One region of the Bacillus sp. PK6-16 genome, then DNA from elsewhere that is predicted to be linked to it. Evidence: a T-box and tRNA genes for the amino acid it is inferred to sense, from the RefSeq annotation. Region 1 holds a T-box; the other holds one or more tRNA genes.
The links. A T-box is a leader RNA that pairs with one kind of tRNA and senses whether it is charged. The one in region 1 lies ahead of serS (serine--tRNA ligase), so its partner is inferred to be a tRNA-Ser.
Positions count from the first base shown of each region.

Region 2: it encodes a tRNA-Ser, which carries the amino acid that the T-box ahead of serS (serine--tRNA ligase) is inferred to sense. The anticodon was not compared.

Region 1 is NZ_CP096511.1:5,272,802-5,285,801, forward strand. Features, by position in the region: gene M1D66_RS27140 (pro-sigmaK processing inhibitor BofA family protein) at 1-43, opposite strand, end outside; gene M1D66_RS27145 (YaaL family protein) at 205-426, opposite strand; gene recR (recombination protein RecR) at 441-1,037, opposite strand; gene M1D66_RS27155 (YbaB/EbfC family nucleoid-associated protein) at 1,052-1,378, opposite strand; gene dnaX (DNA polymerase III subunit gamma/tau) at 1,404-3,092, opposite strand; RNA gene ffs (signal recognition particle sRNA large type) at 3,225-3,489, opposite strand; gene tadA (tRNA adenosine(34) deaminase TadA) at 3,569-4,069, opposite strand; gene M1D66_RS27175 (cysteine hydrolase family protein) at 4,179-4,718, shown strand; gene M1D66_RS27180 (deoxynucleoside kinase) at 4,844-5,479, shown strand; gene M1D66_RS27185 (deoxynucleoside kinase) at 5,482-6,150, shown strand; gene M1D66_RS27190 (sigma factor-like helix-turn-helix DNA-binding protein) at 6,186-6,578, opposite strand; tRNA gene M1D66_RS27195 (tRNA-Ser) at 6,745-6,837, opposite strand; gene serS (serine--tRNA ligase) at 6,992-8,266, opposite strand; T-box leader at 8,318-8,539, opposite strand; gene pdxT (pyridoxal 5'-phosphate synthase glutaminase subunit PdxT) at 8,594-9,184, opposite strand; gene pdxS (pyridoxal 5'-phosphate synthase lyase subunit PdxS) at 9,203-10,090, opposite strand; gene dacA (D-alanyl-D-alanine carboxypeptidase DacA) at 10,251-11,558, opposite strand; gene guaB (IMP dehydrogenase) at 11,672-13,000, opposite strand, start outside.
Region 2 is NZ_CP096511.1:601,312-620,482, forward strand. Features, by position in the region: rRNA gene M1D66_RS02940 (23S ribosomal RNA) at 1-511, shown strand, start outside; rRNA gene rrf (5S ribosomal RNA) at 613-728, shown strand; tRNA gene M1D66_RS02950 (tRNA-Val) at 733-808, shown strand; tRNA gene M1D66_RS02955 (tRNA-Thr) at 813-888, shown strand; tRNA gene M1D66_RS02960 (tRNA-His) at 898-973, shown strand; tRNA gene M1D66_RS02965 (tRNA-Leu) at 996-1,076, shown strand; tRNA gene M1D66_RS02970 (tRNA-Gly) at 1,106-1,180, shown strand; tRNA gene M1D66_RS02975 (tRNA-Leu) at 1,197-1,285, shown strand; tRNA gene M1D66_RS02980 (tRNA-Arg) at 1,289-1,362, shown strand; tRNA gene M1D66_RS02985 (tRNA-Pro) at 1,373-1,446, shown strand; tRNA gene M1D66_RS02990 (tRNA-Ala) at 1,463-1,535, shown strand; tRNA gene M1D66_RS02995 (tRNA-Met) at 1,556-1,632, shown strand; tRNA gene M1D66_RS03000 (tRNA-Ile) at 1,637-1,713, shown strand; tRNA gene M1D66_RS03005 (tRNA-Ser) at 1,731-1,823, shown strand; tRNA gene M1D66_RS03010 (tRNA-Met) at 1,851-1,927, shown strand; tRNA gene M1D66_RS03015 (tRNA-Asp) at 1,931-2,006, shown strand; tRNA gene M1D66_RS03020 (tRNA-Phe) at 2,019-2,094, shown strand; tRNA gene M1D66_RS03025 (tRNA-Thr) at 2,109-2,184, shown strand; tRNA gene M1D66_RS03030 (tRNA-Lys) at 2,195-2,270, shown strand; tRNA gene M1D66_RS03035 (tRNA-Gly) at 2,284-2,354, shown strand; tRNA gene M1D66_RS03040 (tRNA-Ile) at 2,365-2,441, shown strand; tRNA gene M1D66_RS03045 (tRNA-Asn) at 2,449-2,523, shown strand; tRNA gene M1D66_RS03050 (tRNA-Ser) at 2,531-2,621, shown strand; tRNA gene M1D66_RS03055 (tRNA-Glu) at 2,627-2,698, shown strand; gene M1D66_RS03060 (L-lactate dehydrogenase) at 3,445-4,389, shown strand; gene M1D66_RS03065 (S8 family serine peptidase) at 4,711-8,934, opposite strand; gene M1D66_RS03070 (CalY family protein) at 8,967-9,572, opposite strand; gene glgB (1,4-alpha-glucan branching protein GlgB) at 10,042-11,979, shown strand; gene glgC (glucose-1-phosphate adenylyltransferase) at 11,927-13,057, shown strand; gene glgD (glucose-1-phosphate adenylyltransferase subunit GlgD) at 13,076-14,110, shown strand; gene glgA (glycogen synthase GlgA) at 14,224-15,654, shown strand; gene glgP (glycogen phosphorylase) at 15,673-18,081, shown strand; gene M1D66_RS03100 (hypothetical protein) at 18,185-18,319, opposite strand; gene M1D66_RS03105 (lipase family protein) at 18,396-19,118, opposite strand.

The DNA.
Region 1 (13,000 bases):
ATACTAAAGTAAGAATACCAACAATAATAATTGTAGAATTCATTTTTTCCTCCTTATGAATGACCTATACATCTATTTGTATGGGACAAGACAATAAAAAAGAACAGTTATCATATGCAGCATCTCTTTCATATAAACTAAATAAAACAATACCTCAGCATTAAAAAAACAAAATAAAAAGGCCTGCTTAGAAAGCAGAGCCTTTTACCATTGTTCCATTTTTACAGGACGACGCTTTGCTTCTTTCAACAAAAAGAAATATTTCGCCTCTGCTATTTTCAAAGAACAAATGACATCTTGAGACGGTTCTACACTTTGTTCGACCATTCTCTTCTGACGTAACCACTCATTCTTCACTTTTTCCAAAAGTACAATTAACTTATCGTCATACTCTTTACGCAATTTACCCTTTTTTTGAAAGAACATTTTTGTTTCTCCTCTTATACTTCTCTGCGCCCTTCTAACGCTTTGGATAATGTCACTTCATCTGCATATTCTAAATCTCCACCAACTGGCAGACCATGTGCAATACGAGTTACTTTAATGCCTGTAGGTTTTAAGAGGCGGGAGATATACATCGCTGTAGCTTCCCCTTCAATATTAGGGTTTGTTGCTAATATCACTTCTTGTACCGTTTCATCATGTAGTCGCTTTAAGAGTTGCGGGATATTAATGTCTTCCGGTCCAATTCCCTCCATAGGAGAAATCGCACCACGTAACACATGATATACACCTTGATACTCTTTCATTTTTTCCATCGCGATTACATCTTTCGGTTCTTGCACGACACAAACAACTGATTGATCTCGATGTGAATCATTACAAATATAACAAGGATCACGATCAGTAATATGTCCGCATACAGAACAGTACGCTAAATCTCGCTTCGCATTTACAAGTGCTTTCGCGAAACCTAACACATCATCTTCTTTCATATCTAATACGAAAAATGCCAATCGAACCGCTGTTTTCGGTCCGATACCTGGCAACTTCATAAAACTATCGATTAGTTTTGATATTGGTTCTGGATAATGCATGTATCAATATCCTCCTAGAACATTCCACCTGGTAAGTTTAAGCCTTTTGTAAATTTACCCATTGTAGAGTTTGAAAGCTCATCAGCCTTTTTAAGTGCATCGTTTGTTGCAGCTAATACTAAGTCTTGTAACATTTCGATATCTTCTGGATCTACAACTTCCTCTTTAATCTTCACTTCAAGAATTTGCTTGTGACCATTTGCAATAACTGTAATCATTCCGCCGCCAGCTGTACCTTCAACTGTTTTTTCACCAAGCTCTTCTTGTGCTTTCGCCATGTCCTTTTGCATCTTTTGCATTTGTTTCATCATGTTATTCATATTTCCCATTCCGCCACGCATCATAATTAATTCCTCCTAATTATTATTACTCTTTTATTTCAATGAGTTCTTGCCCTACTAACTTCACTGCCTCTTCTATAAGAGGGTCTTCCTTTTTCTCCGGGCTTTCTTCAGACTCTCCGCCTTCACGTTGTAAAAAGTCTTCACGGATTTTACCCCATTCACTTTTTGGAATGGCAATCATATTTAACCTTTTACTTAGCAATTCAAATAAAGCTTGTTCTACTGTATCCATAGCTTCTCGATTTTCGCTCGCCATCTTACAGTGAATCTCATATTGAAATGCTAAAACGTAAGTGTCATCTGAAGCTGCCACTGGTTCACTATTTTCAAGTAAAACGGCAAACGCTACTTTGTTATATGATTTGAGTCTTCCTAACAACTCACCCCATACAGCTTTTAATTGTTCTAAATCTTGACGCTTCGCTTGTTTTAATACTTCATTTACACGTCCGACAGGAATTTTCATACTTCCTGTTCGTACCGGTTTTGGTGTTGCGCGTGTCTCTCTTACTTCCTGTTGTACACCAGCTGGCACACCGTTCTTTTTGACTTGCTCTAACTCTTTCTCCAGTTGCTGCATCCTGTTCATAATTGCTTGCAAACGATCTGTACCATTTGCTTGCATCATAAACTGTTGACACAATTGCACCATAACAACTTCTAAGAAAATACGCGGATGATTTGTCCACTTCATTTCCTGTTGTCCCTTACTAAGGGTATGAATAATCTCATAGATCACTTCCGGTTGCATTTCTTCACTCAACTTACGGAATTGATCATCTACAATTACTCGTTCCAACATATGTTCTAGTTGCGGTGAAGTTTGATATAAAAGCATATCACGATAATAGTAAATGAAATCCTCCATAAAACGAACTGGATCCTTCCCTTTACTCATCATTTCATCTATGATTTGCAATGCTCTTGATACATCATTTTCACGTATGCACTCTACTAAATTGCCTAAGTATTGCTGAGAAACAGATCCTGTTACGGCCAATACATCTTCTGTCGTAACAATCTCATCACTATAAGATATAGCCTGATCAATAAGACTAAGCGCGTCACGCATACCACCTTCGGCAGCACGCGCAACAATTTGTAATGCTTCACCTTCCACTTGCGTACCTTCATTTGTCACGACCGTTGATAATCTCTCAACAATATCATTCACTGATATTTTTCGGAATTCAAAGCGCTGACAACGTGAAATGATTGTAGGTGGGATCTTATGAGGTTCTGTTGTCGCCAAAATAAAGATAACATGTCCTGGCGGCTCTTCTAAGGTTTTTAAAAGCGCATTGAATGCACCCATAGAAAGCATGTGAACTTCATCAATAATGTATACTTTATATTCTACAGCACTTGGAGCATATTTTACTTTATCTCTAATATCTCGAATTTCATCTACACCGTTATTTGAAGCCGCATCAATTTCTAATACATCTGAAATGGATCCTTGTGTGATTCCTAAACAAGAAGGACATTCATTACAAGGTTCAGCTACCGGAGCATGTTCACAGTTAATTGCTTTTGCAAATACTTTTGCAATTGTCGTTTTTCCTGTTCCCCTCGGGCCAGAAAATAAATAAGCATGTGAAACTTTCTCTTGAAGAAGGGCATTTTGCAACGTTTTTGTCACGTGCTTTTGACCGACTACATCTTCGAACTTTTGCGGTCTCCATGTTCGGTATAACGCTTGGTATGACACGAAAATACGGCCTCCCTCAAAGGTTATTATCTCATTTATTATAACCCATTCTGTTTATAGATTCCAAAAGTTATTTTCTATACAAAAAACTCACCTTTGTATTAAGGTGAGTTTTGTATACATATATAACTGCCGTGCACCCTCCGTCGATTACGTACCATAAGCGTTACTCAAGCAGTTAGCTCGGTTCAGGCACTCCTGCGGCACACGAGAAGACCCGCTTATTGCTGCTTCCTTCCGGACCTGACAAGGTTCACGGGGTCCCGTTGCGCAGGACCCAAACGTCAACACCACTTACTTAAGGCAGACCTTACAGCAACATAACCTCGAGAGGGGATTCGGCCTCGCTAGAGCGGATTGCGAGTATAGGGCACCGCTACCTCCCCGCTTAGCACGGCAAAGTTAAAACCAATATTCGGTTGCCTTCATTAAAGGCATTATCAGTATAACTTGTTTCTTTAGAAAATGCAAATACGTTAGTTCCCAGTATTCTTCTCTAATTTTTTTATTGCTTTTCTTTTTTTACGAAGCTCTCTAAAAAAGTTTGTTAACAACGTACCGCATTCTTCCTCTAGTACACCAGATACTACTTCACATTGATGATTGAAGCGGTCATCCGTTAAAAGATTCATCAATGTCCCTGCACATCCGCCCTTCGGATCACTTGCACCATATACAACTCGCTTCACTCGTGATAAAACAATTCCACCCGCACACATTGGGCAAGGTTCTAATGTTACATACAATGTTGCATCTTCTAAACGCCATGTCCCTAATTTTTTACATGCATCATCTATCGCTAGCAACTCAGCATGAGCTATTGATCTTTGCTCAGTTTCCCTTAAATTATGGGCAACACTAATTACCTCACCATCTAACACTATAACTGCTCCAATTGGTACTTCCTGTATTTCCTCTGCCTTTTTAGCTTCTTCTATCGCTAATTGCATAAAATAAATATCTTGATCTTGTTCCATAACATAGTCCTTTCATTACAAATAAAGTACACTTATTTCCATTTACTACACAGGGGATAACTTTTACAAATTCAATCCACCCTAAAAGAAAAAAGAGAGGGGATTACATATGAAAAATACCGCCTTGCTCATTATCGATATGATTAATGACTTTCAATTTTCCCACGGACCCATACTAGCTAAAAAATGCGAAACTATAACAAACCCTATTTTACAATTAAAGAAAAAAATGAAATCCCTCGGCTATCCTATAATTTACGTTAATGACCATTATCAACTTTGGAGATCTGATATCGACCAACTTATTACTCATTGCACAAATGAATATAGCGAAAATATAATCCATAAGATTGCTCCAAGTTTTGATGAGTACATTTTTATTAAACCACATTATTCCGCTTTTTATGAAACACCTTTAAATTCATTACTAGGTTATTTAAAAATAGAAAATCTAATATTAACAGGGGTTGCCGGAAATATATGTATCCTATTTACAGCTAATGATGCTCATATGAGAAATTATAAATTGTATGTACCACAGGATTGTATCGCCTCTAACAACGACCAAGATAATATACATGCTTTAAAAATAATGGAAACTACATTGAAAGCAAATATAACATCATCAACCAAAATAAAATTTAATTAATACATATATCTATTTTCTAACTTTTTATATCAAATTAACCCGCTCGCTTCCCTCTTGTGCTACAATAATTCTGTTTTGTGTTTTTAGTAGTCACGGTAAATCACTGATTGAAAGGAGGAAACAGCGTGACCGGAGTACCATTTATCACGGTTGAAGGACCAATTGGTGTTGGAAAAACTTCACTTGCGAAGGAAATTTCAACTCACATGCAACTCCACTTACTAAAAGAGATTGTTGATGAAAATCCCTTTTTAGGAAAGTTCTATGAAGACATCGACGAATGGAGTTTTCAAACAGAGATGTTCTTTCTTTGTAATAGATACAAACAATTAGAAGACATTAACATAAAGTACTTGAATCAAAGGAAACCAGTAGTAGCGGATTACCATATCTTTAAAAATTTAATTTTTGCATCCCGCACATTAAAAGACTCTCAATATGACAAATACATGCAAATTTATCGTATCCTTACACAAGATATGCCTGTGCCAAATGTCATTGTTTATTTAACAGCTAGCCTAGAAACATTGCAAAAACGAATCGCCATGCGCGGAAGAGAATTTGAAAAAAACATGGATCCAAATTACTTACTACAGCTCACAAAAGATTATGAAACAGCAATGGATGCTTTTAAAAAAGATCATCCGGAAATACCAGTATTGAAATTTAATGGCGACGATATGGATTTTGTAAAAAATCCTGATGATTTAAACGTTATCCTATCTGCCCTTCAAAATACTCTCTTAAAGGAGTCGAAATAATAATGAATTTAAGGCAAAAATATGATATACCCAATGACGCAGTAATCACTATCGCCGGAACGGTAGGTGTGGGTAAATCAACTATGACAACTGCATTAGCTAATGCTTTAGGTTATCGCACATCATTTGAAAAAGTAGATTCCAATCCATATTTGGACAAGTTCTATGCGGACTTCACTCGCTGGAGCTTCCACCTACAAGTGTACTTTTTAGCAGAACGATTTAAGGAACAAAAAAGAATTTTTGAATATGGTGGCGGTTTTGTTCAAGATCGTTCCATTTACGAAGACACTGGAATTTTCGCAAAGATGCATCATGAAAAAGGAACAATGACGGAAACTGATTATGAAACATACAAAGGTTTATTTGACGCTATGGTCATGACTCCTTACTTCCCTCATCCAGACTTATTAATTTACTTAGAAGGTTCTTTTGATGATATTGTCGATCGTATTCAAGAACGCGGGCGCCCAATGGAACAGCAAACACCAATTGAGTACTGGAAAGAAATGCATGGGCGTTATGAAAACTGGATTAACAACTTTAATTCATGCCCTGTATTACGCTTAAATATTAATGAGTACGATATTTTAAAAGATGGTGATTCAATCGAACCAATCATAAAAAAAATTGGCCATTTTTTAAAACAAACACGTAAACTTGTAAAATAAAAAACCCGTGCATATGCACGGGTTTTCCTATTAAATTACTTCTTCTTTGTTGGAGCAATAATTTCACTCTCAGGTTTTCCTGCGTTAATACGCTGACGAACAGTACTTGTACTAATATCGTATGCTTCAGCAATCTCTTTAACAGTCATTTCTTTCCCGTTAATTACTGCCGTTAATACTTTACCTGTACGTTTTGGAGCTGCTTCTTTCTTTACAGCTGCTTTTTTAACTTGTTTTGGCGCCTCTACTTTACTCGTAGCTGGTTTTACATCACAAGTACAACCACAAAGTTTACGGAATGTATCATCACTAATAATGCGTGATACGTTTGCACCACTGTTTAAAATTCTATTGTTCTTACAGACAGGACATTGTACATAATATAAAGTTTTTCCATCTAAAGGAAACGTTTGTATAATAAGATCCATGTTGACTCCTTTCATATCTATGAAGATAATCATCGGAATATGAGTGTGTAATAAGGACAAAATTACCTTACACCATACTTTATGATTGGTTTTAAAATAAAAACTCGTTACGTGTTGGTAACGAGTTCTCCAATCTCCACTTATATGCGCTGTTGTCAATTATATCTGGAGGAGGTAGAGGGATTCGAACCCCCGCGCGACTCTCGCCGCCTGTCGGTTTTCAAGACCGATCCCTTCAGCCAGACTTGGGTATACCTCCATATTGACATCAAATATAATATCAAAAGAAAAACAGTTAGTCAACCCTACTAAAATAAATTATGAGGAAAGGAAAATTTTACTTTCCCCTTCCTACATTACAGTACTGACAACGCTCATAATTACCAATCACTCATACCGATGAATGTTTAAATTTACTTAATAACTGTTTTTCCTCCCATATAAGGGCGAAGAACTTCTGGAATTATAATTGTACCATCTTCTTGTTGGTAGTTCTCTAAAATAGCTGCAACCGTACGTCCAATTGCAAGACCAGATCCATTTAATGTATGAACATGTTCTGGTTTTCCATTTGGTTCACGGCGGAAACGGATATTTGCACGTCTCGCTTGGAAAGCTTCAAAATTACTACAAGAAGAAATTTCACGATATGTGCCATAGCTTGGAATCCATACTTCAATATCGTATTTCTTCGCTGCTGTAAATCCTAAATCGCCTGTGCACATACTCATAACGCGATATGGCAACTCTAATAATTGTAACACGCGTTCTGCATCATTTGTTAACTTTTCTAACTCTTCATAAGAATCTTCTGGTTTTACGAACTTCACAAGCTCTACTTTATTGAACTGATGCTGGCGAATTAAACCACGTGTGTCACGCCCAGCTGAACCTGCTTCAGAACGGAAGCAAGAGCTAAATGCAGCATATCTTATAGGCAATTGCTCTTTATTTAAAATCTCATCACGATGCATATTCGTTACAGGTACTTCAGCTGTTGGAATTAAGAAGTAATCTTCACTTTCAATACGGAATGCATCTTCTTCAAACTTTGGAAGTTGTCCTGTTCCTGTCATACTTGCACGGTTTACCATATATGGAGGTAATACTTCTTCATATCCATGCTCATCAGTATGAAGATCAAGCATAAAGCTAATTAAAGCACGCTCTAATCTTGCACCAGCACCTTTGTAAAATACGAAGCGGCTTCCAGTTACTTTCCCAGCGCGTTCAAAATCTAAAATTCCTAAATCAGTAGCAAGATCCCAATGTGGTTTTGGCTCATAAGTAAATTCTTTCACTTCTCCCCAAGTACGTGCTACTACATTATCATCCTCTGTTTCACCAACTGGAGCAGATTCATGAGGGATATTTGGAATAGATAACATTAATCTTTCTAAGTCTTCTTCAACTGTACGAAGTTCGTTATCAAGATCCTTTACTTTTTCTCCAACTTCACGCATTTCTAAAATTAGAGCTTCTGCATCTTTCTTTTCGCGCTTTAATACAGAAATTTGTTGAGATACTTCGTTACGTTTACTTTTTAATTCTTCTGTCTGAACAAGTAGTTCTCTTCTTCTCGTATCCAATTCTTCAAAACGTCCGAAATCAGTTAAATCTTCGCCTCTATGCTGTAATTTCGCTTTTACTTCTTCAAAGTTTGTACGTAAAAATTTAATATCAAGCATTATATACTCCTCCTTTTATTTTATAAAACACAAAAAACTCCCGTCCCTATATAAAGGGACGGGAGTTAACCCGCGTTGCCACCCTAGTTGAAAGCATTACCGCTTTCCTCTCAAGTAGAAATAACGGCTCTTCACCGGGAATGCTTACTAATCTAAAAGATATTCCACATTCCATTCCAGGATGGATTCACAAACTGTTTCTATCGATTTCCACCAACCATCGACTCTCTATAAGAAACGACATTTGTTACTATTTCCTATCAACACGCTTATTTTATAAAATTGTTACCATCAATTTACTATAATCTTATACAAGTTGCAAGTTACTTATACAACTTTTTTCATTTTCGCTTCTTTTACCATTTCAACAAAGTATGCTGTCACACGATGATCATCTGTTAATTCCGGATGGAATGAAGCTGCTAAAAACTGATCTTGTCTTACCGCTACCATTCGGTCACCATGCTTAGAAAGCACTTCAACATTATCAGCTACTTCTACAACATACGGCGCACGGATAAATACACCAACGAAGTCTTCACCCACACCTTCAATTGAAAGCGCAGCCTCAAAACTATCCTTTTGGCGTCCGAACGCATTGCGCTCAACTGTAATATCCATAGCACCAATATGTGCTTCTTCATAGCCAATAAGTGTTTTCGCAAGAAGAATCATCCCTGCACATGTACCAAACATTGGTTTACCAGACTTTGCAAATGTACGAAGTGGTTCCATGAAAGCATACTTATCAATAAGACGGCGCATTGTTGTACTTTCACCGCCCGGTAAAATAAGACCATCAATCTCTTCAAGTTGCTCTATACGCTTTACAACAACAGCTTCTGCACCACTTGCTTCAACTGATTTTACATGCTCACGAACTGCACCTTGAAGACCTAGTACACCGATTTTCACCATTTTAAAGTTCTCCTTTAATTACCATCCACGCTCTTGCATGCGTTGTTCTGGTAATAACGTTGAAATTTCGACACCCTTCATTGCATTACCTAATCCTTTAGAAAGGCTTGCAATGAGTTCGTAATCTTCATAATGAGTCGTTGCTTCAACGATTGCACGTGCAAATTTCTCTGGGTTTTCTGATTTGAAGATACCAGATCCAACAAATACCCCATCAGCACCAAGTTGCATCATTAATGCTGCATCTGCTGGTGTTGCTACACCACCTGCCGCAAAGTTTACAACTGGTAAGCGACCAAGACGTTTAATTTCAAGTAATACTTCGTAAGGAGCGCCAGTATTTTTTGCATATGTCATTAACTCATCTTCACGTAGACTCGCAACTTGACGGATTTCTGCATTGACTTGGCGCATATGACGCACTGCCTCTACAATGTTTCCTGTTCCTGGTTCACCTTTTGTACGAAGCATAGATGCACCTTCTGCAATACGACGTGCAGCTTCTCCGATATCACGGCAACCACATACAAATGGAACTGTGTAATCACGTTTATTTAAATGGTATACTTCATCAGCAGGAGTTAATACTTCACTCTCATCGATATAGTCTACCCCTAATGATTCTAATACACGTGCTTCTACAAGGTGACCGATACGGCATTTTGCCATAACCGGAATTGACACCGCACCCATAACTTCTTCAACAATTGTTGGGTCTGCCATACGAGAAACGCCACCTGCTGCACGAATATCTGCTGGTACACGCTCTAATGCCATAACGGCAACTGCGCCTGCCTCTTCTGCAATTTTTGCTTGTTCAGCGTTAACTACGTCCATAATAACGCCGCCTTTTTGCATTTCTGCCATTCCACGTTTTACACGTTCTGTCCCTGTTACATTTGTCATGTACAAAAACCCCCCTAGGTGAATTGCTTTCCCCCGTTAAAGGCGAAAATTAAGAATACTCTTACATTCTACCACTAACTATCAGATGCTTGTCTACTACTTTTTCATAAAGTCGGTATGAAAAATAGGAATAAAAAAAAGCTCCTATCGTGAGGAGCTTTTAAAACCAACCTTTTACTGTATCAACAGCACTATTCCACATACCACTAAAGAATGAACCAATTCCGCGCATAGCACGAGTAAACCAGTTTGCTTCTTCTACTTCAGATGTCGTTACAAGATCCACTTGCAGTGACTTACCAGTTAAAAATCCAGGGTCGTTTGTATCTTTTGGCGTAATTACCATTTGACCAAGCGCAGCTCCCTTTTTAATAGGTGCTTCTTGTCCCTTACTTGATTCTTTTAATTCTGTTTTATAAACATCTTTACTTCCTTTTGGCACTGGAAGTGAAATAGCTTGTTTCGTTTGAACTGCTACATCTTTATCTTTCGCATTTTCTACTCGTACTGTTTCTTGTCCTTTTACTGAAGAACCTTTTTTATACATTTGTTTCACTTCAAAGTTAGCAAATCCATAATCATATAGCTTCTTTGTTTCATCAAAACGTGCTGTATGAGAACTTGTTTTAATAACTACAGAAATAAAACGCATTCCGTTTCTTTCAACCGTACCAGTGAAGCAATCTCCTGCTTCTGGAGTTGAGCCTGTTTTTAGGCCATCTACGCCATCATATTCTTTAACTAAGCCCTTTAACATCCAGTTCCAGTTCGACATTCCAAACTTCTCTTTTTCTGGGCGGAATTCTTTTTTAGGGATTTTTGCTGTATCTAACACTTTTGGATAATCTTTAATTAAATGTTGTGCTAAAGTTGCAACATCCTTTGCAGACATTTTATTTTCTTCATCCGCTGTTGTTCCTTCTGGATGCATTCCCTTTAAATCTTTATTCGTTAAACCTGTAGAATTGACAAATTTATAATTTTTTAACCCTAGTTCTTTCGATTTGTCATTCATCATTTTTACGAAGTCTACTTCTTTACCTGCAATTGCTTCTGCTAATGCAATTGTTGCACCATTTGCAGAAAAGATTGCCATTGCTTCGTATAACTCTTTTACTGTATAAGAGCCACCATTTTCTAATGCAACATTTGATAATGAAGCATCTTGTGAAACCTTATATGCATATTCAGAAACCTTAATTTTCTGGTCCCACTTAAGTTTTCCTTTATCCACTGCTTCGTGAACTAAATATTCACTCATCATCTTTGTCATACTAGCAATGGATAATAATTCATCTGCATTCTTTTGATATAAAATTTTCCCAGAATTCGCTTCTACTAAAATTGCCGCACCTGCTTCAATGTTTAAAGCGGCTCCTGTTTCAGCTGATGCATTGCTATATGGCATAAAAATGCTACAAGCTAGTGTAAGCACTGTTACCAAAGCAATGAATCTTTTGCAAAACATACCTTTCACTTTTGCTACCCCCAATATCTATGTACTCACATAACCGTTATTCTAACATAATCAAAAAAAAATAGACAGAGATATCAAATCTCTGTCTATTTGTATATAAGACATTATAACGAGTAGTTTGGAGCCTCTTTTGTAATTTGTACGTGATGAGGATGACTTTCACGTAAGCCGGCACCTGACATACGAATGAATTGTGCATTTTCGCGTAAGAATTCTAAATCCTGTGCTCCGCAATATCCCATACCTGCACGTAAGCCACCAACTAATTGGTGAACTGTATCTGCTAAAGGTCCTTTATATGGCACTCGTCCTTCAATACCTTCTGGGACAAGTTTTTTATTGCCTTCTTGGAAGTAACGATCTTTACTTCCTTTTTCCATCGCACCGACAGAACCCATACCACGATACACTTTAAATTGACGACCTTGGTAAATTTCAGTTTCTCCAGGACTTTCTGCAACACCTGCAAACATGCTACCTAGCATAACAACATGTGCTCCTGCCGCTAATGCTTTCACCATATCACCAGAGTATTTAATACCGCCATCAGCAATAACTGGAATACCGTGTTTGCGAGCTTCTGTTGCACAATCATAAACTGCAGTTAATTGTGGTACACCAACACCGGCTACAACGCGTGTTGTACAAATAGAACCTGGTCCAATACCAACTTTAACTACGTTTGCACCAGCTTCAATTAATGCTTTCGTTGCTTCAGCAGTAGCAACATTTCCAGCGATAATATTTAGTGATGGGTATTTAGCACGAACTTCTTTTACCTTATCAATAACACCTTTAGAATGCCCATGTGCTGTATCAAGTACAATTGCATCTACACTAGCTTTTACTAATGCATCAATGCGAAGCATAGCATCCGCTGTTACACCAACTGCTGCTCCAACTAATAAGCGCCCTTGCTTATCCTTAGCAGAGTTTGGGAATTCAATTACTTTTTCAATATCTTTTATTGTAATAAGCCCTTGTAATACACCGTTATTATCAACAAGAGGGAGTTTTTCAATTTTATACTTTTGTAGGATCTTTTCAGCTTCTTCCAGTGTAGTACCAACTGGAGCTGTAATTAATTGTTCTTTTGTCATTACGTCAGAAATTTTGATTGAGTAGTCTTGGATGAAGCGCATATCACGGTTTGTAATAATACCAACTAATTTTCGCTCATCTAAATTATTTACAACCGGTACACCTGAGATACGATATTTTCCCATAAGATGTTCTGCATCATATACTTGATGTTCTGGAGTTAAGAAGAAAGGATCTGAAATAACCCCGCTTTCAGAGCGCTTTACTTTATCAACTTGCTCTGCTTGTTGCTCAATAGACATATTCTTATGAATAATTCCTAAACCACCTTGGCGAGCCATTGCAATAGCCATGTCAGCTTCTGTTACTGTATCCATTCCTGCACTAATTAA
Region 2 (19,171 bases), 630 kb from region 1:
GTGATCCGGTGGTTCCGCATGGAAGGGCCATCGCTCAACGGATAAAAGCTACCCCGGGGATAACAGGCTTATCTCCCCCAAGAGTCCACATCGACGGGGAGGTTTGGCACCTCGATGTCGGCTCATCGCATCCTGGGGCTGTAGTCGGTCCCAAGGGTTGGGCTGTTCGCCCATTAAAGCGGTACGCGAGCTGGGTTCAGAACGTCGTGAGACAGTTCGGTCCCTATCCGTCGTGGGCGTAGGAAATTTGAGAGGAGCTGTCCTTAGTACGAGAGGACCGGGATGGACGCACCGCTGGTGTACCAGTTGTTCTGCCAAGGGCATAGCTGGGTAGCTATGTGCGGAAGGGATAAGTGCTGAAAGCATCTAAGCATGAAGCCCCCCTCAAGATGAGATTTCCCATAGCGTAAGCTAGTAAGATCCCTGAAAGATGATCAGGTTGATAGGTTCGAGGTGGAAGCATGGTGACATGTGGAGCTGACGAATACTAATAGATCGAGGACTTAACCATATAATATGAAGCAATGTTATCTAGTTTTGAAAGAATATAAAAAACTTGTTGACTTTCAAAAGTAAATGAGTTATAATAATTCTTGTCTTAAATGAATACAGTCTGGTAATGATGGCAGAGAGGTCACACCCGTTCCCATACCGAACACGGAAGTTAAGCTCTCTAGCGCCGATGGTAGTTGGGACCTTGTCCCTGTGAGAGTAGGACGTTGCCAGGCAAATGGAGGATTAGCTCAGCTGGGAGAGCACCTGCCTTACAAGCAGGGGGTCGGCGGTTCGATCCCGTCATCCTCCACCATTTAGCCGACTTAGCTCAATTGGTAGAGCAACTGACTTGTAATCAGTAGGTTGGGGGTTCAAGTCCTCTAGTCGGCACCAGAAATCATGGCGGTTGTGGCGAAGTGGTTAACGCACCGGATTGTGGCTCCGGCATTCGTGGGTTCGATTCCCATCAGTCGCCCCATTTTTCTTAAATAAATTAATATGCGGGTGTGGCGGAATTGGCAGACGCACCAGACTTAGGATCTGGCGCCTTTGGCGTGGGGGTTCGACTCCCTTCACCCGCACTTTTAATTAAATAACTCATACATGTCTTGCGGAAGTAGTTCAGTGGTAGAATACAACCTTGCCAAGGTTGGGGTCGCGGGTTCGAATCCCGTCTTCCGCTCCAATTTTCAATATGACATGCCGGGGTGGCGGAACAGGCAGACGCACAGGACTTAAAATCCTGCGGTGGGTGACCACCGTGCGGGTTCGACCCCCGCCCTCGGCACCATATGCGCCCGTAGCTCAATTGGATAGAGCGTTTGACTACGGATCAAGAGGTTAGGGGTTCGACTCCTCTCGGGCGCGCTTTTATTAACGGGAAGTGGCTCAGCTTGGTAGAGCACCTGGTTTGGGACCAGGGGGTCGCAGGTTCAAATCCTGTCTTCCCGATATCCCTAAAAAATATGGGGCCTTAGCTCAGCTGGGAGAGCGCCTGCCTTGCACGCAGGAGGTCAGCGGTTCGATCCCGCTAGGCTCCACTTATATTAATATCATTTATGGCGGTGTAGCTCAGCTGGCTAGAGCGTACGGTTCATACCCGTGAGGTCGGGGGTTCGATCCCCTCCGCCGCTACCATAAAGGACCTTTAGCTCAGCTGGTTAGAGCAGACGGCTCATAACCGTCCGGTCGTAGGTTCGAGTCCTACAAGGTCCACCATTAGACGTATATATCTCGGAGGTATACCCAAGTTCGGCTGAAGGGATCGGTCTTGAAAACCGACAGGCGGCGAGAGTCGCGCGGGGGTTCGAATCCCTCTACCTCCTCCATTTTTTCTAAAGTAAATATTTTATCATCGCGGGGTGGAGCAGCACGGTAGCTCGTCGGGCTCATAACCCGAAGGTCGCAGGTTCAAATCCTGTCCCCGCAACCAAATGGTCCCGTGGTGTAGTGGTTAACATGCCTGCCTGTCACGCAGGAGATCGCCGGTTCGACCCCGGTCGGGACCGCCATTTTTACATAAAGGCTCGGTAGCTCAGTCGGTAGAGCAGAGGACTGAAAATCCTCGTGTCGGCGGTTCGATTCCGTCCCGAGCCACCATTTTGAAGTCGCAAGCCGACTTAGCTCAATTGGTAGAGCAACTGACTTGTAATCAGTAGGTTGGGGGTTCAAGTCCTCTAGTCGGCACCACTTTCAAAATGAGCCATTAGCTCAGTTGGTAGAGCATCTGACTTTTAATCAGAGGGTCGAAGGTTCGAGTCCTTCATGGCTCACCATTTACAATTTAATGCGGGTGTAGTTTAGTGGTAAAACAAGAGCCTTCCAAGCTCTGGTCGAGAGTTCGATTCTCTTCACCCGCTTTTCAATTATGGGCCTATAGCTCAGCTGGTTAGAGCGCACGCCTGATAAGCGTGAGGTCGATGGTTCGAGTCCATTTAGGCCCACCATAATTGTTCCGCAGTAGCTCAGTGGTAGAGCTATCGGCTGTTAACCGATCGGTCGTAGGTTCGAGTCCTACCTGCGGAGCCATATTTATAGAGAAGTACCCAAGTGGCTCAAGGGGCTCCCCTGCTAAGGGAGTAGATCGCGAACGCGGTGCGAGGGTTCGAATCCCTTCTTCTCTGCCAGAACTGGCCCGTTGGTCAAGTGGTTAAGACACCGCCCTTTCACGGCGGTAACACGGGTTCGAATCCCGTACGGGTCATACTAAAAGAGATAGCATAATCTGCTATCTCTTTTTTGTTGTATAAAAATGGACTTTGGATAGTCTGCTTTTTTATGCAATAGAAGAAATATGAAGTATTCGCTGTTGCAGTTGGGTACATAGAGAGCCGTAAATACAATCATGTTAATTATTTGGACCTGTATGAATATGAAGGAATTAACTTCAACTTGAACTTTTACCCCAGCTGTATGGCTGTAGCCTCCTACACTTGGAGAAACCGATGAAAATGCATCTGGGAGCTACTGTGGAAAATAAATAATATATAGAAGAAGCTGCTTTCTCTCAATAGCTGTGATCTACTGAAGACAGCTTTTTTATGTTGTCAGTATTGTCGAGTTTTGTCGGTAAGTCGATATATTGCAAAAATCGCTGATATAATTTGAGTTACGGTCGATAAATTTCAATAATCGCTGATATATTTGGAGTTACAGTCGATATATTCTAAAAATCGCTGGTATAATTTCACTTACCGACAAAAAACACAAGAAAATCCCTTTCACAATCTAAAGAAAACGCCTCCATTGAAATGGATTCCACACCTATTCCAATAACTTTACACTCTATGTGAAAAAGTTCACAAATAGGTCATAATTTGTGAAGTAATTCACAATAATACGTGCTACAATATGAATGTAAAGAAGTTAAACAACATTAAATTAGTATTTTAATTAATTACTTAAACAATCATAAAAAATATATGTGAACAATAGAGAGGGGAAATTACCATGAAAAAAGGTATCAATCGTGTAGTATTAGTAGGAACAGGAGCTGTAGGTTGTAGTTACGCTTACTCAATGATCAACCAAGGTGTAGCTGAAGAATTCGTATTAGTAGATGTTAATGAAGCAAAAGCAGAAGGGGAAGCAATGGACTTAAGCCATGCGGTACCATTCTCTCCATCACCAACAAAAGTTTGGAGCGGTAGCTATGCAGATTGTAAAGATGCAGATTTAGTTGTTATCACTGCTGGGTTACCACAAAAGCCAGGTGAAACTCGTTTAGACTTAGTTGAGAAAAATACAAAGATCTTTAAACAAATCGTTCGTGGCATTATGGATAGCGGATTCGATGGAATCTTCTTAATCGCAACTAACCCAGTTGATATTTTAACTTACGTAACTTGGAAAGAATCTGGTTTACCGAAAGAGCGCGTAATCGGTTCTGGTACTACTTTAGACTCTGCTCGTTTCCGTTACATGTTAGGTGACTACTTAGATGTAGATCCACGCAACGTTCATGCTTACATCGTTGGTGAACACGGTGATACTGAACTTCCAGTATGGAGCCACGCTACTATCGGTGTACAAAAACTAGAAACAATCTTAGCTAACAACGAACAGTACAAACAAGAAGACTTAGATAAAATCTTCGAAAATGTACGTGATGCAGCTTACCATATCATCGAGCGTAAAGGTGCAACTTACTACGGAATCGGTATGTCACTACTTCGTGTAACTAAAGCAATCTTAAACAACGAGAACAGCGTATTAACTGTATCTGCATACCTTGAAGGCCAATACGGTGAGAAAGATGCTTACGTAGGTGTTCCAGCTGTAATTAACCGCGAAGGTGTACGTGAAATCGTAGAGCTTGAGTTAAATGAAGAAGAAAAAGCGAAGTTCGCTCATTCTGTAAAAGTATTAAAAGAAACAATGGCACCAGTACTATAATAATTGCTAAATCATTTAGGGGCGGGACACTGCTTCCTACCTCTAAATTCATATAATTTAATATAAATTCCTTTTCCGGTTTCCCTTGTATATCCCCAATATACCCCTTTTGCTGGATCAGGGTCGTTTATAGAAAAAAGCACTCTACTTTAAGTAGAGTGCTCTTTATTATCCCGCATTAACGGGCAGTAAGATCCCCACCTCAAAATGCAGCGAAAGCAAAGAAGTTAGTTTGGTGATCAACTGCCCGTAAAAGCCCGATTGGTTCAACTAATAATCAGTGGGGGATTAACACCCCACACTGATTAAAGTTTCACTTTATCATTTTTTAGGCGTTAATCCTAATTTCTTTAAAATATCTGCCAGTGTACCGCTTTTGGATTTTTCTACAGGTGTTTGTGATTTAGATGCATCCGGACCTTTTTTCAAGAAGTTCTTTTCGACGAAGCGAATATCTTTTTCATCGACAATCCCATCTTTATTAAGGTCTCCGTCTTTTACAGTTAGTCCTTTTTTGCCATAGTTGCTAGCGATAATTTCAGCATCTCTAATATCGATTACTTTATCAGCATTTACATCGCCGGCAAGGTTTTCGTCAGGTCTTGCATAATAATATTGGCCAAGCAGCTTACCGTCTTTTTCAGTACCAAGTTTCGTTGTTAGGCGGCTTGTTAAATGTCCTGGCACCTCTACATATAAGTTATAGTCGCGTTTATTAACTGGAAGTCCATTTAGTTTGAAGTATCCGTATTTATCTAGTGAGCCTTCAAACTTATGACGATAAGAATCAGTCGCATATACTTTTACGCCAAGCTTTGTATAATCGAACTTTTCATCTAAATATCCACGTTCATTTAAGAATGCACCAGGCTTAATATTTCCTTCTACTAATGAGTTTAAGGACATTACTGAGAATGATTGATCTTGAAGGACACGCATTCTATTTGGCTCTGTTTCTCCTGGTTTCCAGTATACAAACACTGGTAACTCTAATTGAGCATTTGCTTCATAAAACTCATCGTTTTCTACTTTGAACGTTACATCAATGAACGGGAAATCACCATCTAATCCAGCGAAGTTTTTGTCATCGATAGCACCGCCAACTGTAACAGAGCCTGCTTCTAGCTTCGGTTCATTTACTTTTGCTGTTACCCCTTTTTCAGAAAGGAGTTTTTTAAAAGCAGGATTCAATTTCGCATTTGCAAATTTGAAGTTCTTTTCTAGGAATTTTACGTTAAATTCCCCAGCAACAAATTGTTTCACATGTTTGGCGTTTAGCGTCACAGTGAATTCATCACCTTTATATACTTCTTTTTTATCATAGCTAGTTTTCGCATATTGAGCTCCTTGCGGGATAAACCAATAGTTATTTACACCGCTTGGATAGTCAACTCCTGCAGTTGCATAATCGAAAATATATACCCCTGTGTTCATTGGACCTTCCACTTTAAAGGATTCAGGAGTAATGCCAACTTTAAAGTCACCGTTTGCATTAATAGGTAAAAACTTATGCAAGTATGGAGAATAGTCATAATACATCACTCCGTTTGCTTCTTGCGTAATGTTTAATCCTTTTCCTTTTAAGTAGTCAACATTCGAATCATACACATTTCCTTTAATCCATAATGCCTTTTTACCGTCTTCTACTGTATAGTTTTCTTCATTTAATTCATAAATACCAGGTTTTAATCCAGTTAATTTTACTTCTGGCGGTGTATTATCAATTACGACATAATCACCTTTCACACGTGCTTTACCATCTTTATCATAGCCAACAAATTCAATTGTGTAATCGCCTTCTGGTAAGTCGATTTTCTCATCACCAATTGGTTTTGCAGGATCATTTGTGAAAGGATATACTCTGCCGTTAAAGAATGAATCTAAGTAGTAATACACATCCGTTTTTAGTCCGCTTGTGTTTAATGTTCCAATGAAGCCAAGCGCTTTATTTGTTTTTGAATCCTTCACGATAAGATCTAACGTCTCAAGGTCGCTATTTAATTGGAATGCTCCGTGTAAATACGATTCACGATATGGATTGAATTTAGATGTATCAGTTGAAATGGATTTTCTTGATAAAAAAGCATTTTCAATACCAGGCTCTGATACACGAATAGAGAATGGTATTTGATACGTTTCTTCTTTATTTTTCGTATTTGTAATATGAATATATCCTTCATATCGGCCTTGCTTCACGCCAGCTGGAATATTAATTTTTGCTTCAACTTCATCTGATTTTCCAGCATCAACAGTAATTGTTTCTGCAATAGAAACTTTTACACCATTTGCGGTAGCGTCGTTAATGGAAGGAGAAGCTGGTGTATAAGAAATTTCTGTTTTAAATTCTTTCTTCTCTTGTTTATTATGATTAGCTACTTTTACATTGCGTTTTTGTTCAAGAGCTTCACCGTCTTTTTGATAGAACTTCCCGAATGCAATGGATCCGGTTTCTTCTGGTACTTCAATTACTTCATCATTTACAACTGTTTTTGTTGTATCTAGCACTTTAAAACTTGTTTCCGTATGAACGGAGTTGTATGCATCTACTCGTCCAGCTCCAACTTCATATACGGAATACTTTTCTTTTAAATCATCAGCTGTGTTCATAAGAGACGCCTTTACATCGAATGGAGAGTATTCTGGGTGTTCTTGTAAAATAAGAGCAGCAACGCCCGCGATATGAGGAGAAGCCATAGATGTTCCTTGCATACGCTCATAGGAAACGTCATAGTTTTCGCCCTCTTGTGGGTCATTAATATATTCAGGTACTGTTGAAAGTACAGCAACACCAGGCGCTGTAATATCTGGTTTAATATCATCATTTGATGTAACAGGACCGCGTGAGCTAAAGTCTGCAAGATGATCGCCTTCTGTTTGAATATAACTAAGTTCGTCAAAAGTAAAGGATGTATTACTTTGTTCGATTTGAGCTTTTAGTTTTTCACCGTCTTCTTTCGTTAGGCGGAATGCTGGAATGTATTTTGTACTTTCACCAACGTAGAAAGGAATTTCTCCGTCCACATTGTTATAAATAATAACGGCCTTTGCACCAGCTTGTTTTGCGTTAGCAATTTTTTCATCAAATGACAGTGTACCACGTGCAACGAGAGCGATTTTTCCTTTTACATCTTTTTTACTAAACTCGTCAGACGTACCAATTCCTACAGATTCAATAGATAGAGATTGTCCTTTGAAATCCTCTATTTTATCAGTGAAATTTTTGCCGAATAGAATTAGGTTAGGAAATTGTAATTGTCCCGCATGACCTGATAGTTTCGGTAAGGAAATAGAGCTATCACTTGCTCCAACCGTAATTGCAAATGGAGAAGCACCTGGTGAACCGAGTGTCGCTGGATTTGGACCAGAGTTGCCAGCAGCAACGACTGTAACAACGCCTGAAAGCATTGCATTATTAACAGCGATAGATGTTGGATCGAGTGGATTGTTGCTATCATCACCTAATGATAAGTTAATAACGTTCATACCGTCAGAAATAGATTTATCAATTGCAGCGATAATGCCTGAACTATCTCCACTTCCGTATGGGCCGAGTACACGATAGTTATACAGTTCAATGTCAGGGGCAACGCCTTTTACTGCGGAATCTGATGTATTTTTCTTTTGAGCAGAAACGATACCTGCTACGTGAGTACCATGGGCGGTGTAGAAGGAAGAGCCGCGATCATCAAATTCAGGAGCACCAGATTGTTGCCACTCTGTATAAGTTGTTTCCATCGGATCTGCATCGTTATTAATAAAGTCCCAACCTTTTACGGAGTTTGGATCTACCTTGCTAGAATCTTCGCCAGGTTTTGCGCGATAGCCCTTATATACATCTTTTAAGTCAGGGTGATTGTAATCAATACCCGTATCTAATACACCAACTTTAATTCCTTTTCCGGTAATGCCTTCACTATGTAACTTATCGACCCCAATTTGCGGAATACTATCTGTTAGTTTTTGAGGCGCTTTTTGCTCTGCTTGTTTCGGTAAATTTAATTTCACTTCGTAATCTTTCCAAATACGTTTTACAACGCCAATCCGTAACAATTCTTCCACTGTATTTGCTGGTAATGTCAGCGCAACCCCATTTATCGCATGTTTATAAGAACGTTTAATTTGTACTGACTGGAAATTCCCTGACTTTACTGATGGGCTGAATTGATAAAGACGTTTTAGTCCTTTTTGAAATTCCTCATGTTCTTGATCAATACGTGCTTTTATATTTTCAGGAGCAGCTTGTAATCCTTTTTCTTTTTGTTTTAATTCATTAATTTTTACTGGCGCAGTTTGAAATTCTACAATGATATTTACTGGTTCGGGACTACTCGTATTAATATCTGGCGAAATCGTAAAGCCAGGATTGGCATCTAACGTTTGTAATGCCTGACGCTGTTCTTTAGAAAGTTTTGATAGTAAAGACTGGGCGTTTGAAGAGTCAATTTGGTTAATAGGATTTTCAGCAAGTACATTGAATGGAAGGGCAGTTGAAAATAGAACGCCAGCCGTTACAATTCCGGTAACAAAACGATTTTTCTTTTTCATGTATAAGCCTCCAGTAATTTATATTTTAAAAATTATTTCTCCACGCCTGGTGTTTGCTCTGCATGGAATGTCCAGTTTAGCTGCAGGGAATCACCTTGAAATTTATTTTGATCTTGGTTGTTATCTTCAAATGAGAAGAGGACGTGTAAATAATCTGTTTCACCAGATTTAATACCGTCTATTAAGTTATGACGTTCTAGAGAAGTAGCGACATCTTCAGGTTTCATAGTTTTTAATTGTGATAGTTTTGTTTCCCACAAAATCTCATGATCATCGTTTGGATTAGATGGCTGTCCATCATTTACTAGAAACTTGACGATAATGTGATCACCTAAATCTTCACCGTCATTATTTTGCTTTGCATCTGTAACTTCATATGATGTTTCAAGTGCTACTTTTGCGATATCCAATGTACCTTTATTTTCAAGCTTGAAGTTCCTTTCAATAAAATCACCTGGTTTTAAATCTTTCACATTAACGATTACACTTGGATTAATAGAAAGATCTAGTGTTCCAGCTTGAAATGAGTTACTTGATGTTTCTGAATCACTGAAATAGGCGAATACACCGCCGAATGTAAGGGATAAGCCAAGTGAAGCGGTGATAACTCCCATTCCTACTTTTTGTTTTAATGACATAAGAAAGCCTCCTAGTTAAATTTGTATAGCAACCGTTCGCAACAAGGATAAACGAGTAAACATAGTAGTCCGCTATGAATTGTAGTTACGAAAGATCGTCGTTCTTTATTGAGAACAAGTATATGCTTATAAATTTCGCATTTCAATAACATTGTGACAAAAAATATTGAGAAACATTTTTTTATGACAGATTATTTTGTTTTGAATTTAAGTGGAAAATAGCATGAAAAATAGGATAAACATAATAAAATAAAGGTTGAGAAAAAATAATTGGTAAAAATATAGAAGAATAATAAAGCGTTTTCAATGAATATTCGTCAAAATTCGATATTTTACACGGAAATGTGAAGGAAAACTAACATTTTTAAGAAAAAAACGAATGTTTTTTATAAATTAACAAGGATATTGCAGTTTTTCGCAGAAATAGTTAAAGTATAAAAAATTCTGTCATCTAAGTGAGGTGAGCATATTGAGTGTAATAAATTGTGAAGAAGTGAAACGAGATGAGTTTCATACAGAAAAGTACTATGAAAGTTATAATATCTTTGGCGCACATGTTGTGACGGAAGATGAGATTCAAGGAGTACGATTTACAGTGTGGGCTCCTCATGCGAAAGCAATGAGTGTTGTTGGAGATTTTAATGAGTGGGATTATGAGCAACATAAAATGCTACAAGTGACAGAAGAAGGCATTTGGTCCTTGTTTATACCGCATATTGAAGAAGGAGAAATATATAAATATGCGATTGAAACGTTGGCTGGTGACGTCATTTTAAAGGCAGATCCGTATGCTGTATATGCAGAAGTAAGACCGAATACGGCATCTGTAGTTTTTGATATAAAGGGATATGAATGGAATGATAAAAACTGGATTCGTAAGAAAAAGAAAAAATCGATTTATAAAGAAGCGATGACAGTTTATGAATTGCATTTTGGTTCTTGGAAAAAGAAAGAAGATGGAACACTGTATTCTTACAGGGAAATGGTAGAAGAACTCATTCCATATGTGGTGGAACATCAATTTACACATATTGAAATTATGCCGCTTGTTGAGCATCCATATGATCGTTCTTGGGGATATCAAGGAACGGGATATTATGCAGCGACGAGTAGATTTGGTACGCCGCATGATTTAATGCATTTTGTCGACGAATGTCATAAATATGGAATCGGTGTCATTTTAGATTGGGTGCCGGGGCATTTTTGTAAAGATGCTCACGGTTTATATTTGTTTGATGGTACACCGACCTATGAATATAAAGATAAAGATGTACAAGAAAATCCAGTATGGGGAACTGTCAATTTTGATTTAGGAAAGAGAGAGGTACGTAATTTCTTAATTTCAAATGCGTTATTTTGGATGAGATATTTCCATATTGATGGTTTCAGAGTTGATGCAGTTGCGAACATGTTGTACTGGAATAAAGAAGGACAAGAGCAAAGTAATGAGCATGCTGTTTCATTTTTAAGAGAGTTAAATGAAGCAGTGTTTGCAGAGGATGAAGATTTTCTTATGACGGCAGAAGATTCAACAGCTTGGCCACTTGTAACAACTCCAACGTATGAAGGTGGGCTTGGATTCAATTACAAATGGAATATGGGCTGGATGAATGACATGCTGAAATATATGGAGTGTGCGCCTGAATATAGGAAACACATTCATGAGAAAATGACGTTTTCTTTGCTATATGCGTACTCTGAAAACTTCATATTACCGCTTTCTCATGATGAAGTCGTTCATGGGAAAAAGTCGTTATTAAATAAAATGCCAGGTGATTACTGGGATAAGTTTGCTCAGCTTCGTTTATTATATGGATATTTCTTTACTCACCCAGGAAAGAAATTACTTTTCATGGGAGGAGAATTCGGGCAGTTTGATGAGTGGAAAGACCTTGAAGATTTAGATTGGAATTTACATGATTTTGAAATGCATCGTTATATGCATGATTACTTTAAAGAGCTCATAGCATTGTATAAGCGCTCAAAACCACTTTGGCAGCTTGATCATTCGCCTGAAGGTTTTCAGTGGATTGATGCTAATAATAACGAGCAAAGTATTTTCTCGTTTATCCGTCAAGGGGATAAACAAGAGGATGCGTTAGTTATCGTATGTAATTTTACGAAAGCTACATATGAAAACTATAAAGTAGGTGTACCAGATTTCGAGTATTATAACGAGATTTTAAACAGTGATGCACAGCAATATGGCGGTTCGGGGCAAGTGAATAAGAAACGTCTTAAGACGATTCTAGAACCGTACCATAATCAAGCAGCACATGTAGAGATTACAATTCCACCATTTGGCGTATCCATATTACGACCAGTGAAGACGAGAAAGGGGAGCAAAAAACAAGATGGCTCAAAAACAAAAGTGCGTAGCAATGTTACTAGCAGGGGGAAAAGGTAGTCGTTTAAGTGCATTAACAAAAAATTTAGCCAAGCCAGCTGTTCCATTTGGTGGTAAATATCGCATTATTGATTTTACGCTAAGTAACTGTGCGAATTCTGGTATTGAAACGGTTGGGATTTTAACACAATATCAACCACTCGAACTTCATAATTATATCGGAATCGGAAATGCGTGGGATTTAGACCGAGTAAACGGTGGAGTCACAGTATTACCTCCTTATGCGGAGTCTTCAGGGGTTAAGTGGTATACAGGTACGGCAAGTGCCATTTATCAAAACTTAAACTATTTAAGTCAGTATGAACCGGAGTATGTTCTCATTTTATCAGGCGACCATATTTATAAAATGGATTACAGTAAGATGCTAGATTACCATATTGAGAAAGAATCGGATGTATCCATTTCTGTTATTGAAGTACCTTGGGATGAAGCGAGTCGCTTTGGCATTATGAATACGAATGAAGAGATGGAGATTGTTGAGTTTGAAGAGAAACCACAATTTCCAAGAAGTAATCTTGCATCAATGGGAATCTATATTTTTAATTGGTCAATTTTGAAAGAGTATTTAGAGATGGATGCAAGAAACCCTGAATCTAGTAACGATTTCGGAAAAGACGTACTTCCGCTTTTATTGGATGAAGGGAAGAAGTTAATGGCGTATCCGTTTGAAGGATATTGGAAAGATGTTGGAACGGTGAAGAGCTTATGGGAAGCGAATATGGATTTGCTTCGCGATGAAACATCACTGAATTTAAACGATCGTAATTGGCGTATTTACTCTGTCAATCCAAACGAACCGCCTCAATATATTGCTGAAAAGGCGAAAGTAGAAGAATCGCTTATTAACGAAGGATGCGTCATTGAAGGGGACGTGAAGCATTCTGTGTTATTCCAAGGAGTGACGGTGGAAGAAGGAAGTATGGTGATTGATTCTGTCGTTATGCCAGGGGCTAAGATTGGTAAAAATGTTGTGATTGAAAGAGCGATTGTTGGATCAGAAATGGTTATCGAAGATGGAACAATCATTCGTCCAGAAAAGAATGTTGACGATGTAGTATTAATTGCTGAAGGGAAATAGAAAAGGGGGATGAAATGAATGGGAGAAAAAATGTTAGGAATTATTAATGCAACGGGAAGTTTTCCTTCCTTAAAGAAAGTAACAGGGCATCGTTCACTAGCGGCGTTACCGTTTGGGGGCCGTTATCGACTCATTGATTTCATGCTTTCAAATATGGTGAATTCTAGTATTCATAGTGTGGCAGTTTTTACAAGCCATAAAAATCGTTCGTTAATGGACCATGTTGGTTCAGGAAAACAGTGGGATTTAGATAGAAAACGAGACGGACTATTTTTATTCCCGCCAAACTGCCAATGTGACCAAGATGAATTTGGGTCTTTTGCACACTTTAGAAGACATATTGATTATTTTCTAAGAAGCAGAGAAGAGTACGTTGTTATTACGAATAGCCATCTCGTAACAGCATTAAATTTTCAAGCGGTGTTAGAGCGACATATACATACGGCAGCTGATATTACAGAAGTTTGCCATGAAGGGGTTTCGCTTCAAACATACGTGTTAAAGAAACAATTATTGTTAGACTTATTTGAGTCATATAAAGGTGTGGAACAATACAGTTTATTTGATGTAGTGAGAGAAAAGCGCGGGAAATCATTACACATTGCTACATATGAACATACTGGATATGTAGCAATTATTGACTCGATTGAAAGTTACTATAAACATAGCTTAGAAATTTTGCAACCTGCTATTTGGAAGCAATTATTTAAGAAAGAAGCACCGATCTTTACGAAAGTAAAAGATGAGCCACCAACTCGTTATTTAAAGGGTGCAGTCGTGAAAAATACAATGATTGCAAATGGCAGTATTATTGAAGGGGAAGTCGAAAACAGTGTTGTTTCCCGTTCAGTTAAAATTGGAAAAGGTTCAATTATTCGTAACAGTATTATTATGCAAAAGAGCCAAATTGGAGATAACTGTATAATAGACGGTGTTATTATTGATAAAGACGTGAAAATTGGCGACGGTGTCGTATTAAAAGGAAACGCCGATGAGCCGTATGTTGTAGAAAAAGGAAGCGTACAAAACAGTACGATTAATAGTTATTCCTAAAGAATCAGTGGGGGCTTTTTCCTCCACTGATTAAAGTTTTAATTTAAATGAAAACTCGAAGGGAGGAAGCTGCAAGAGGAGTAATAAAAACTTTTCGCGCAGTGGGACAACAAGTGAATATTTTATTTGCAGTATCAGAATGTGTACCGTTTGTGAAATCGGGAGGATTAGCTGATGTAGCGGGTGCGCTCCCAAAAGAGCTAAAAAAATTAGGAGTGGACGTTCGTATTATACTTCCGAATTATAGTCTCATTCCGCAAAAGTTAAGAGATGGATGTACGTTACATAAAGTAATTAACGTCCCTCTTGGGTGGAGAAATCAATATTGTGGAATTTTAAAAGGTGAGCAAGACGGAATTACGTATTACTTAATAGATAATGAATATTATTTTAAGAGAGATTCTCTGTATGGTCATTACGATGACGGAGAGCGTTTTTCTTATTTCTCAAAAGCAGTGTTAGAGTGTATTCCGCACCTTGATTTTGAAGTGGATGTTCTTCATAGCCATGATTGGCATACGGCTATGGTTAATTTCTTACTTCGTGAAAAGTATCAAGATAACCCGTTATATGAGCGTATTAAAACGGTATATACGATTCATAACTTGCAGTTCCAAGGTGTATTTCCTCCTGAAGTGATGTACGACTTGTTAGAGCTTGGTGATGAATATTTTCATAGTGAGCAGCTAGAGTTTTATGGAAACGTAAACTTTATGAAAGGCGGTATTATCGCTTCGGATCAAATTACAGCGGTGAGCCCGACGTATAAAGAAGAAATTCAATATGAATTTTTCGGTGAGAAGTTAGATGGATTACTGCGAAAATATAATGATAAGCTTAGCGGCATTGTAAATGGTATTGATACGAGCGTATATAATCCAGAAACGGATTCGTATATTAAGGCTCAGTATGATGCAGAGTCATTATATGAAAAGAGTGAAAATAAACGCGCCTTGCAGCGTTATTTTGGTTTGCCAGAAAAAGAGGATACACCAATTATTTCAATGGTAACGAGATTAACGAAACAAAAAGGTCTTGATTTAGTACGTACTGTATTCCGCGAAATAATGGAAGAAGATGTACAATGTATTATTTTAGGTTCAGGTGATTCGGAATATGAGCAATTCTTTGAGTGGATGGCATATGAGTATCCGGAGAAGGTAAAAGTTTATATCGGATTTAATGAAGAATTAGCTCACCAAGTGTATGCGGGAAGCGATTTGTTTTTAATGCCATCGCTGTTTGAACCGTGTGGACTTGGACAACTTATCGCATTAGCATACGGTACAATTCCAATTGTAAGAGAAACAGGTGGGTTAAACGACACGGTACATTCTTATGATGAAGAAACAGGCGAAGGAAATGGTTTCAGTTTCACGAATTTTAATGCACATGACATGCTGCATACGATTCATCGTGCAATTGAATTCTATCATGATAAACCAGTGTGGGAGCAGCTTGTAAAACAAGCGATGACTGAAGATTATAGCTGGGAGCAATCGGCTCTTGCTTATAAGGAATTGTATAAAAGTCTCATGGAATAACATGTAGGTGGTGAAAAAATGTTTACTCATGTTGAAAGTTTTAAATCAACTTTTCTAGAAAAGTTAGAGACGATGTATGGTAAAAGTTTTAAAGATTCTACAACTCGTGATCAATATAATACGCTCGGCCATATGGTACGTGAGTATATGAATAGTCAATGGATTGCAACGAACGAGAGTTATCGATCCGGAGAGCAAAAGCAAATGTATTACTTGTCTATTGAGTTTTTGCTTGGACGTTTGCTTGGAAGTAACATCTTGAATTTAGGTATTCGAGATGTATGCGAGCAGGGGTTATCTGAACTAGGGATTTCGTTACAAGAGTTAGAAGAAGTGGAAGCAGATGCAGGCCTTGGTAATGGTGGGCTTGGACGCTTAGCAGCCTGTTTTCTCGATTCACTCGCATCTTTAAACTTACCAGGACACGGCTGTGGAATTCGTTATAAACATGGTTTGTTTGATCAGAAAATTGTTGATGGTTATCAAGTTGAATTTCCAGAACAGTGGCTTCTTCATGAAAACGTATGGGAAGTAAGAAGGTATGATCAAGCTGTAGAAGTAAGTTATTTCGGCAGTGTTGAACCGCTGGAAATTGACGGGCGTTTAGAGTTTAGGCATACAAATGCAGAAGTCATTATGGCCGTGCCATATGATGTGCCGGTAGTTGGCTATGAGACGAGTACTGTAAATACACTTAGACTTTGGAATGCTGAACCAGTTCCTTTCCCGCAAAACTGCAAAGATATTTTGAAATATAAGCGTGAAACAGAGGCTGTATCGGAGTTTTTATATCCAGATGATACGCATGATGAGGGAAAAATACTTCGTTTAAAACAACAGTATTTCCTCGTATCAGCAAGTTTGCAAAATATCGTTCGAATGCATAGAGAAAGATATGGTGACCTTCGTCAACTACATGAAAAAATTGCGATCCATATTAACGATACACATCCGGTTTTAGCAATTCCGGAACTGATGCGTATTTTACTAGACGAAGAAAAGTTAGCATGGGAAGAAGCTTGGCACATAACGACGCAGACGATTTCTTATACGAATCATACGACGTTATCAGAAGCGCTCGAAAAGTGGCCAATTCACATTTTTAAACCGTTATTACCGAGAATTTATATGATTATTGAAGAGATTAATGAACGTTTCTGTCATGAACTGTGGGAACAGTATCCGTATGAGTGGGATCGTATTGAAGCAATGGCGATTATTGCACATGACCTTGTGAAAATGGCTCATTTAGCGATTGTCGGTAGCCATAGCGTAAACGGTGTAGCAAAAATTCATACGGAAATATTAAAGCAGCGGGAAATGCGATTGTTTTATGAATTTTATCCAGATAAGTTTAATAATAAGACGAATGGAATTGCTCATAGGCGCTGGCTTATGAAAGCAAATCCACAGTTAACAAATCTCATTTCAGAGGCGATTGGAACGGAGTGGAAGAAAGAACCGATTAAGCTTCAAGAGCTACAATTAGTTCAATATGATGCGAGTTTCCAAGAGAAATTTGCAGAGGTAAAACAAGAGCGTAAAGAGATTTTAGCAGAGCGTATTCATAATACAATGGGGATTACCATTGATCCAAATTCTATTTTTGATGTGCAAGTGAAAAGATTACATGCTTATAAACGACAATTATTAAATGTTCTTCATATTTTATATTTATATAACCGTTTGAAAGAGGATGCTAGTTTTACATTTTATCCGCGTACTTTTATTTTTGGAGCAAAAGCATCACCTGGCTATTATTACGCGAAAAAAATTATTAAATTAATAAATGAACTCGCAAGAAAAGTAAATAATGACCCGTATGTCAGTCAATATATGAAAGTTATCTTTCTAGAAAACTATCGAGTTTCTTTAGCGGAAGATATATTCCCAGCGGCGGATGTAAGTGAACAAATTTCAACGGCGAGTAAAGAAGCATCGGGAACAGGTAATATGAAATTTATGATGAATGGTGCGATTACACTCGGAACGCTAGACGGTGCTAACGTTGAAATAAAAGACCGGGTCGGTGATGATAACTGTTTTATTTTCGGTTTAACGGCCGAAGAAGTTCTTCATTACTATCAAAATGGTGGCTATCGTGCAAGTGATTATTATCACCACAATAGACACATTAAAAAAGTAGTTGATCAATTAACAAATGGTTTCTTTGCACAATCGGGAGCTGAATTTGAAGCGATTTACGATTCTCTCGTTATTCAAAACGATGAATATTTCGTTCTGCGAGATTTTGGTCCATATGCTGAAAGACAAGAGGCTGTCGGTAGAGCTTATGAGAACCGAACGAAGTGGCTAGAAATGTCGATTTTAAATATTGCACAGTCTGGTCATTTTGCGAGCGATCGGACAATTTTGCAGTACAGTAATGAAATTTGGGGTATTGGTAATGCAGTTAAACAGTTTTAAAGAGGTTGCTATATTGGGATATATATTATCGATTTACCAACCGAAATGGATATTAATAAATAAAACGGGCTTAATAAAATTAAGCTCGTTTTATTTATTTTGCTTAAGAAAGAAATGGAACAGTGGTATATATGATACCTGCCCCATCATACTCTCCTGTCGCAAAGTATGAAAATGTAAAGAAACCTGTAACCGTAAAAATTACAATAAGAAAAAGTGCGAAGATAAATTTTAACATGTAAGGTCCCCTCATCCAAAAATAACTTCATACATTATTATAGTATACGAATATTTTATTTCCAATTGTTTACTGGTTAAAAATGAGAAGTCAGACATGTTTTGTATGTTGTAATGGAATGATTATTTGTAATGGATTTTGTGTTTTTTGTAAATGTCATGTTGTGATGGACGTGTGCATACTCCCAATCATGATCATTAAAATTTATGTTTCGGGGAGGGAGAAGTGGGACGACATCGAACAAGTTGACGAAACGAAAGCTACTAGCTACTTGTAGTTTATAATAATTTCGAAAAGCGATATCTCCTACTTTTGGAGAAGCGAATGTATAAAGTCCATACTGTGCGAAGGCAGTATTTATACGTGCATCTAATATGTGTAATGTGGCAAGTGCGCCACCTAGACTATGCCCAGTAGCTAGCAGTTTTTTATGTGCTGGCAATGATACGAGCATATCCATAATAGAATCACGACAAGACTCATAAATAGAGAGAAAACCGTTATGGACATTTCCGCCATTTAAAGCATAAGGATAAGGTTTTTGATTGACGAGAGAATCAATAATCCAATCGGGGTCTGTTTGAGTGCCTCTGAAGGCAACGATAATTGTATCCTCAGATTCTAATATAAATCCGAACCATTCTGTTGTTTGAATGGCCTTTCCTTGAAACCCTTGTACATATTGAAAACCATCTGGTATCTCGAAAATGCCATTTTGTTTATATTGTTCATACGTTAACTCACAACAAGAAGCTAACAGTATGGCAGTGTCTTTATCAAAGGATAAAGGAGTACGCATTAAGGAAGCCCTCCTTAAGAAAAAGTATAGTTTAATATATGCAGTGAGGAACT